2 regions of the Micromonospora sp. CPCC 205554 genome follow, and region 1 is predicted to be linked to the other one. Evidence: riboswitches for the same ligand, from Rfam matches in the RefSeq annotation. Region 1 holds a riboswitch; the other holds the start of a gene.
The links. A riboswitch is a leader RNA that binds a small molecule or an ion and turns the genes downstream of it on or off. The one in region 1 is predicted to bind cobalamin.

Region 1 (4,193 bases):
ACCGGCGCGACGGTGGCCTGCTGGATGCGGGTGGCGGGACGGGAACGCAGGTAGTAGGTGGTCTTCAGCCCGGCCTTCCAGGCGTACAGGTACATCGAGGAGAGCTTGCCGATGGTCGGCGCGCTCAGGAACAGGTTCAGCGACTGGGACTGGTCGACGAAGGGCGCCCGCGCGGCGGCCAGGTCGATCAGCGCCCGCTGCGGCAGCTCCCAGGCGGTGCGGAACAGCTCCCGCACCGGCGCGGGCAGCTCGGTGATGTCCTGCACCGAGCCCTCGGCCCGCTTGATCCGGTCGCGGACCTGCGGCGTCCACAGCCCGCGCGCCTTCAGCTCCCGCACCAGGTACGTGTTGACCTGGAGGAACTCCCCGGACATGGTTTCGCGCTTGAACAGGTTGGACACCTGCGGCTCGACGCACTCGTAGCAGCCGGCGATGGACGCGATGGTGGCGGTCGGCGCGATCGCCACCAGCAGCGAGTTGCGCAGCCCGTGCGCGGCGATCCGCTCGCGCAGCGCCGCCCACCGCTGCGTCTGTGCCGGCTCCGCGCCCCACAGGTCCGGGTGCAGGTCACCCTTGGCGGCCCGGGTCTGCGGGTACGCCGGATGCGGGCCGAACTGCTCGGCCAGCCCGGCGGAGGTCTCCAGCGCGGTCAGCAGGATCTCCTCCTGCACGCGGGTGGACAGCTCCCGGGCCTGGGCCGAGTCGAACGGCAGGCGCAGCGTGAAGAACGCGTCCTGCAGGCCCATCAGCCCGAGCCCGACCGGCCGCCAGCGCGGGTTCGACGCCGCCGCCTGCTCGGCCGGGTAGTAGTTGATGTCGATCACCCGGTCGAGGAAGACCACCGCCGTACGCACGGTGGCGCGCAGCCGCTCCCAGTCCACCCCGTCGGCGGTGACGTGGGCGCCGAGGTTCACCGAGCCGAGGTTGCACACGGCGGTCTCGGTGTCGTCGTTCACCTCCAGGATCTCCGTGCACAGGTTGGACAGGTGGATCACGTTGCCCGGCTCACCGGTCTGGTTGGACAGCCGGTTCGCGGCGTCCTTGAACGTCATCCAGCCGTTTCCGGTCTGCGCGAGCGTGCGCATCATCCGCCCGTACAGGTCCCGGGCCTTCACCGTGCGGACCGCGTTCTTCTCGGCCGCCCGGTAGGCGGCGTCGAACGCCTCGCCGTACAGGTCGGGCAGCTCCGGGGCGTCCGACGGGTCGACCAGCGACCACTCGCCGTCGGCCTCGACCCGGCGCATGAACTCGTCCGGGATCCAGTTGGCCAGGTTGAGGTTGTGCGTACGCCGCGACTCCTCGCCGGTGTTGTCCCGCAGCTCCAGGAACTCCTCCACGTCCGGGTGCCACGGCTCCAGGTAGACGCAGGCCGCGCCCTTGCGCCGGCCGCCCTGGTTGACCGCGGCCACCCCGGCGTCGAGCGTCTTGAGGAACGGCACGATGCCGTTGGACCGGCCGTTGGTGCCCCGGATCAGCGCGCCCCGGCCGCGCACCCGCGACCAGGCGATGCCGATGCCGCCGGAGAACTTAGACAGCTTCGCCACCTGGTGGTACCGCTCGTAGATCGAGTCCAGCTCGTCGCGCGGCGAGTCGACCAGGAAGCACGACGACATCTGGGTGTGCCGGGTGCCGGAGTTGAACAGCGTGGGGGAGCTGGGCAGGTAGGCCAGACTGGACATCAGCCGGTAGAACCCGACCGCCTCGCCGGGGGTGCGGGACAGCCCGCACGCCACCCGCAGCAGCCAGTACTGCGGCGTCTCCACCACCAGCCGCGACTGCGGGTGCCGCAGCAGGTAGCGGTCGGCCACCGTGCGCAGTCCGAAGTACTCGAACCGCAGGTCGCCGTCCGGGTCCACGGCGTCGTCGAGCTTGCGGGCGTGCCGGGCCACGAACGCGGCCGTCTCGTCGCCGATCAGGCCCAGCCCGTGCGCGTACGCGATCGACTGGCTGAAGCTCGCCACGCCCTGGCCGCGGACCTCCTTGTCCACGTACGCGGCGAGCAGCCGCGCCGCCAGCTTCGAGTACTGCGGCTCCTCGCCGATCAGCTCCGCCGCGGTCTGGATCGACAACCGGTCCAGCTCGGCGGTGGTCGCCCCGTCGTAGAGCCCGCTTATCGTCTTGGTGGCCACCCGCAGCGGGTCCACCTCGTCCAGGTCGGCGACCCAGCGCTCGACCGCCCGGACGATCTTGTTGACGTCCACCGGCTCGGTGTCGCCGTCCCGCTTGCGTACCCGCATCGCCGGGCGGCGGGCCTCGGACCCGGCGGTCCCGGACGGGGGACTCTCCTGTACGACAGTCATGACCTCTCCTCGCTGTCACCGTCTGGAGACGGCGGGAGACGCCAACGGACGCGGCACGGCCGGCCCGGCTGCTGGCGTCGGTCGTCCCGCGCGACCTCCGACCGCCGTACGCCGGAGGCGCACGGCGCGCTGGCAGGTCTTCGGACTCGCGGGCCCGACCGGGGTCGCCGGTCGCCTACCGGCCGTCGCTTCCCAGGCCGGTGGCCCAGTGCTGTTGACGGCTGTCGTTCCCACTCACCGCTGCGGGGCAGTCCCGGACTTCCACCGGGTTCCCTCTTGCCTCGGACGGACCAGTGAAGGCCCGGCCGAACCAGCTGCGAGGAACACCATATATGGCGGTGAGGTCTTCATGGCAACACCAGATGTCGTGTCGGCGTGTCGGAATGATCTCACCGTCCACAGTGCCCACCCCCGATTCGGGCGCGGCCCGGCGGGCGCGATACTCGGCGGTATGGGGAATACCGGGCGCCGCTGGGCGTGGGTGGCGGTCCTGCTCGTCGGCGTCGGGCTCCACCTGCTGGTGCTGGAGACACTCGCCGGCACCGGGACCGTCACGTTCGTACCGGCGCTGATCGTGCTCGGCGCGTCCGTCGCACCCGCCACGTTCCTGGCCTTCGCCCAGGGGCGGCCGGCCCGCCGCCCGGTCCCCGGCTCCGTCGTCGGCGTCGCCGCGCTCCTCGGCGGTGTGATCGGCGTGGTCGCCGCCGGCTGGCTGGAGTACGGCACCCTGCACCGCCTCGGCGTCCTGCCGATGGCGCTCGTCGGCCTGGCCGAGGAGACCGCCAAGCTGATCGTGCCGGCCGGCATCCTGCTGCTGTGGCGGCGGCACCCGTCCCCGGCGCAGGGGCTGGTGATCGGCGTGGCCTCCGGCGCCGGGTTCGCCGCGTTGGAGACCATGGGCTACGCGTTCGCCGCGTTCGTCGGGTCGGAGGGCAACCTCGGCGCGGTCGAGCGGACGCTGCTGGTTCGCGGTCTCACTGCGCCCGCCGCGCACCTGGCGTGGACCGGGCTGACCGCCGCCGCGCTGTTCACGTTCGCCGCCGCGCCCGGCGGCCGCAGACTCGCGGCGTTCCTGCTCACCTTCGCCGCCGCCGTCACGCTGCACACCTGCTGGGACACGTTCGGCACCCAGCCCGCGTACGTGTTCATCGGCGGCGTCTCACTGGGCTGGGTGCTGCTGCGCCTGCACCTGGACCGCGAGCGGCCGGCCGCGTCCGGGACGCCGGCCGCGCCGGCGCCCCGGGAGACGGCGGCGCACCCCGGCTGACCCGCACCCCCGGCTACGGCGGCGGACCGTGCCGCCCGCCGCCGGAACCGGTGCGGCCCGCGCCGTGCCGCCGGTCAGCCGCTCGTCAACCGGCGGCCAGCCGGACACCGAGCGCGACGAAGGCGACCGCGCAGACCCGGTCGACGCGCCGCGACCAGCGGCTGTCGCCCCACCGGCCGGCGAACCGCCCGGCGCCCACGCCGAGCGCCAGGTCCACGGTGAGCTGCACCGCGACGAACAGCGCGCCGAGCAGCACCAGCTGCGCCGCCACCGGACCCGCCTCGGGCCGGACGAACTGCGGCAGGAACGCCACGCTGAACAGGATCATCTTCGGGTTGAGCAGGTTCGTCAGCAGCCCGCGCCGGAACGCCCGCCCGGCGCCGCCGTCCGGCCGGTCCGCCCGCGCGCCGGGCCGGCCCGTGCCGCGCAGCGCCCGCAGTCCCAGCACGATCAGGTACGCCGCACCGGCCCACCGGATCGCGGTGAACAGCACCGGCGACGCGGCGATGACGGTGGCGAGCCCGGCCACCACGGCGGCGACGTGCACCGCCTCCCCGGCGGCGACCCCGAGCGCGGCCACCGCGCCCGCCCGTGGGCCGTACCGGGTGGCGTTCGCGAGCACGAAC
Region 2 (4,193 bases), on a different contig from region 1:
ATACCGGCTTCCCCCCGCACGGGACGTATGCAGTTGTGTGCCCGGCGCACCGGGCGCCGACACCGTACCGCCCTTGCGCGCGTCGACGCCAGAGCAGCGGACGGCACCCGGTGCGCCGGTGGTCACACCGCTGGTGACCGCCGGTTCAGGGCGCGGCGATGCTCGGCGGGGCACCGGCGCCGAAGGACCAGCCCTCGACACTGCCCGGCGCGGGGTTGTAGCCGGTCGCCCCCGACGTGCTGTAGGACCAGGAGCCGCCGCTGGGGGCGTGCCAGTACGACCAGTACGCCGTGACCGGCGGGGTGTTGACACACGGCTCGGTCGCGGCGGTGGGCTTGCCGTTGATCCGGCAGACGAAGGCCAGGCCCCAGCGGGCGGTGCCGGTGACGGTGAAGCCGGCGGTCTGCAGGGCGGCCAGGCCGGTGGCCGGGTCACCCGGGGCACATCCGACCTGGACGCCGCCACCGAGCGCGGCGAAGTCGACGACCACTGTGACTCCCGAGGTGCCGACGCAGGCGGCGGCGTGCGCCGCCCGGGGCGCGGGTTCGGCGGCGGTCAGCGCGACGCCCGCCACGACGGCGGCCAGCAGGCCGGCCAGCCAGCCGCGGACTGTGGAACGGTGACGGAACACGGGTCCTCCTGTGATCGGGTGAGCGGCGTGGGGGTTCACGGGCAGGCGAGCGCCGGTGCGCCGGGTTCGGCACCGGCGGCGGACAAGCGGGCGTACCCGGTCCCGGCGAGACCGAGGACGGCCTGGGCGGTGGCCCGGGGTGCGGTGGCCGGGTCGAAACCGCCGCCGTCGAAGTCGACCGCGCCCCGGTCCGCCTGCGCCCCGGCGCAGCCGACCTGGAGTCCGGCCAGGAACGCCCGGGCGCGCGCCCAGGCCAGCGTGCGGCCGCCGTCGTGCAGGGCCTGCGCGGCGAGGCCGGTGCTGTTGGCGTTCGGCGTACCGGCGACGTCGGTGAAGCCGCCGTCGACGCCCTGGACGGACACCAGCCAGCGCAGCCCGGCGGCGGCGTCGGCCGGGCGCTGCGCGGCGCGCAGCGCCTGCGTCGCGAGCGCGGTGGCGTCCACGTCGGACACGCAGACCGGTTGTGCGGGCAGCAGCGGGTAGCCGCCGTCCGGGCATCGGGTGGCGGCCAGCCAGGCGGCCGCCGCCGGTGGCGCGCCGTCCGCCGTCCGCGCCAGCGTGAGCAGCGCGAAGGACTGGCTGAACGCGTTGCTGTAGTCGCCGTACGCGGACCGGTCGCTGAACCGGCCGGCCGGCGTCTGGAGCGAGCGCAGCCGGGCGATCAGGTCCACCCCGCCGACGTCGGCCGGGTCACCGCCGCGCACCTGTACGGCGAGCGCGAGCTTTGCTGTCGCACCCGCGTACGCCTCGGAGACACCGTCGCCGACGTAGCCGTCGCGGACGTCCGGACGGGTGACCCAGGCCACCGCGTCCGCGCCGTAGTCGTCGGCGGCGCCTGCGGCGGCGAAGGCGAACACGGCGTCGAGGGTCAGCCCCTGGTCGGGGTAGGCGACACCGTCGAAGACCGCCTCGAAGCGTTCGCCGTCGACGAGTTGCCGGGCGAGCCAGCCGGCGGCGGCCTCGGGGCGGGTGGCTCCGGCGCGCTCGGGTGCGGCGAGGGCAGGTGTGGTGAGGGTGAGGGCGGCGAGCACGCCGCAGAGCAGCGCGAGCAGGCGGTGCCGGCTTCGGCGGACGACCATCGGAAGCGCCTTTCCGGCCCGGCGGTCGTCGAAAGCCCGACCGACGCGGCAACGCCGGGTCGGTCGGGACTCCGACCCGTGGGCCACGACGGGTGGGGAGCGGATGCACGCGTACGACGGGTATTCGGGCTCGCCGCCCAGAGTCCACTGGGCGGCCTACCGTTGCGGGCCAGCGCCGGATTTCGACCGGTCTTCCCCCGCACGTACACGCGTTGGTTCAGTTGTCGCGACAGTCTTATGTGGCCGCAGCTCCGATGTCAATGCGCCAGGAGCCGGACACGTGCCGTGACCGCCGGCAGTCGCCGTCGAAGGCGACGTCGAAGAGGTACGGGGGCAGCCGGGAACTTCCTGGCGCACCTGGCCGACTACTCGACCGGGAGACGGCAACCGGGCAGCCCAGGGCTCGACGGGCACGAGCCACCCCGAACCAGAAACCTCCATTTCCGATCGGAGTAGTCGATGTCCGTCACCGACCTGTCCGGCGATCCCGCGCCGGATGCCCCCGCCGCTGCGCAGACCGCTCGTCCCAGCCGCGAGCCCACGCCCTTCGCCGCGCTCCTGACCCGGCTGCACTTCTACGCCGGCATCCTGGTCGCCCCGTTTCTGCTGGTCGCCGCCCTGACCGGCCTGGCCTACACCATCACCCCGCAGCTGGATCACGTCCTCTACGGCGACCAGTTGACCGTGGCCGCCGTCGGCGACCAGCCGAAGACCCTCGCCCACCAGGTCACCGCCGCCCGCGCCGCGCACCCCGACGGCACCATCGCCTCCGTGGCGCCCGGTGCCGGCGACCGGACCACCCGGGTGGTGTTCTCGATGCAGGAACTCGGCGAGAAGCAGCACACCGTCTACGTCGACCCGTACACCGGCGAGGTCACCGGGCAGCTCACCACCTGGTTCGGCTCCGCCCCGGCCACCACCTGGCTCGACGACCTGCACCGCAACCTGCACCTCGGTGAGATCGGCCGGCACTATTCCGAAATCGCCGCCAGTTGGCTGTGGCTGCTCGTTCTCGGCGGCGTGATCCTGTGGTGGCGCCGCCGCAACGCCACCCGCGCCCGGACGGCCCACCTGCTCGTACCGGACCTGAGCGCCCGCAAGGGAGTCCGCCGCACGCGGGGCTGGCACGCCACCACCGGCGTCTGGCTCGCGGTCGGCCTGCTGTTCCTCTCCGCCACCGGCCTGACCTGGTCCCGGTACGCCGGCGCGAATTTCGGCGCCGGCCTGGACCTCCTGCGCGCCGGCACTCCGCAACTCTCCACCACCCTCGACGGCGTGCCCCCGCCCGCGAGCGACGGTGGGCACCAGCACGGTGACGCAGCACCCGGCACGGCGGACAATCCGGCGTCCTACGACACCGTGCTGACCTCCGCGCGCAGCGCCGGACTCACGGGACCGACGGAGATCAGCCCCGCCGCGGAGTCCGGCCTGGCATGGACCGTCGCCCAGGTCGACAACACCTGGCCGGTCGCGAGGGACCGGATCGCCGTCGACCCCACCACCGGCGCGGTCACCGCCCGCAGCGACTTCGCCGACTGGCCACTGCTCGCACAGCTCAGCAGCCTCGGCATTCAAGCCCACATGGGAATCCTGTTCGGGCCGATCAACCAGATCCTGCTCGCCGCACTCGCTCTCGGCCTGCTCTGCGTCGTCGTCTGGGGCTACCGCATGTGGTGGCAACGCCGCCCCACCCGCGCCGACCGCCGCGCACCGCTCGGCGCACCGCCCGCCCGAGGTGGGGTCCGAGGGCTTCCGTGGTGGGCGCTGCTGCTCGGCGTACCGGTCACCGTGGCACTCGGCTGGGCACTGCCCTGGTTCGGCGTCACCCTGCTCGGCTTCCTCCTCGTCGACATCGCCCTCGGCTTGCTCGCCCGCCGGCGCCGGCGGCCCGTACCCGTCTCACCCGCCCCGGCCGGTAGCTGACCCGGCAGCTGTCCGGCCGCCACCGCCGCGGTGCGGCCGGACAGTGGCGGCCACAGAGGTCGCCTGAGCTACTCCCCTCGCCCCGCTCGGCCCATGACCCGGCAGGTCCGACGTGAGATTCCCCGGTAGCTCGGAGCCTTTCCGATCATGCTCTGATCCGCAGGAGCTGCTGCGGCCCCGCGTCGTCCGCCGGCTCTTGTGGTCGTACCCCTTCAGCGGGCCGGCGTCGGGAGGTGGAGGCGGCCGTCGTGGACTTCGGCGACCTGGTCGACGGCGGTGAGGTGGGTGCGGTCGTGGGTGACCAGGACGGTGGCGGTGGCCTGCTGGTGGGTGAGGCGGGTGATCAGGTCGATGACGGCGGCGCCGCGTTCGTGGTCGAGGGCGCTGGTGGGTTCGTCGACGAGCAGGACGGTGGGGTCGCTCATCAGGGCGCGGGCGATGTTGACGCGCTGACGCTGACCGCCGGAGAGCTGGTGCGGCCGGCGGCCGGCCTGGCCGGCGAGGCCGACCGCGTCGAGGAGTTCCATGGCGCGGGTACGGGCTGCGGCCGGCCGGCGGCC

Region 2: linked by a shared signal. The riboswitch ahead of V6U82_RS16705 (peptidase) and the one ahead of V6U82_RS09680 (ribonucleoside-diphosphate reductase subunit alpha) in region 1 are both predicted to bind cobalamin.

Annotation. Positions count from the first base shown of each region.
Region 1 is NZ_JBAKHP010000005.1:108,603-112,795, reverse strand. Features, by position in the region: gene V6U82_RS09680 (ribonucleoside-diphosphate reductase subunit alpha) at 1-2,300, opposite strand, end outside; cobalamin riboswitch at 2,415-2,630, opposite strand; gene V6U82_RS09675 (PrsW family intramembrane metalloprotease) at 2,752-3,567, shown strand; gene V6U82_RS09670 (LysE family translocator) at 3,653-4,193, opposite strand, start outside.
Region 2 is NZ_JBAKHP010000011.1:20,596-24,788, reverse strand. Features, by position in the region: cobalamin riboswitch at 1-61, opposite strand, end outside; gene V6U82_RS16710 (hypothetical protein) at 146-631, opposite strand; gene V6U82_RS16705 (peptidase) at 667-1,710, opposite strand; cobalamin riboswitch at 1,809-1,931, opposite strand; gene V6U82_RS16700 (PepSY-associated TM helix domain-containing protein) at 2,170-3,633, shown strand; gene V6U82_RS16695 (ABC transporter ATP-binding protein) at 3,846-4,193, opposite strand, start outside.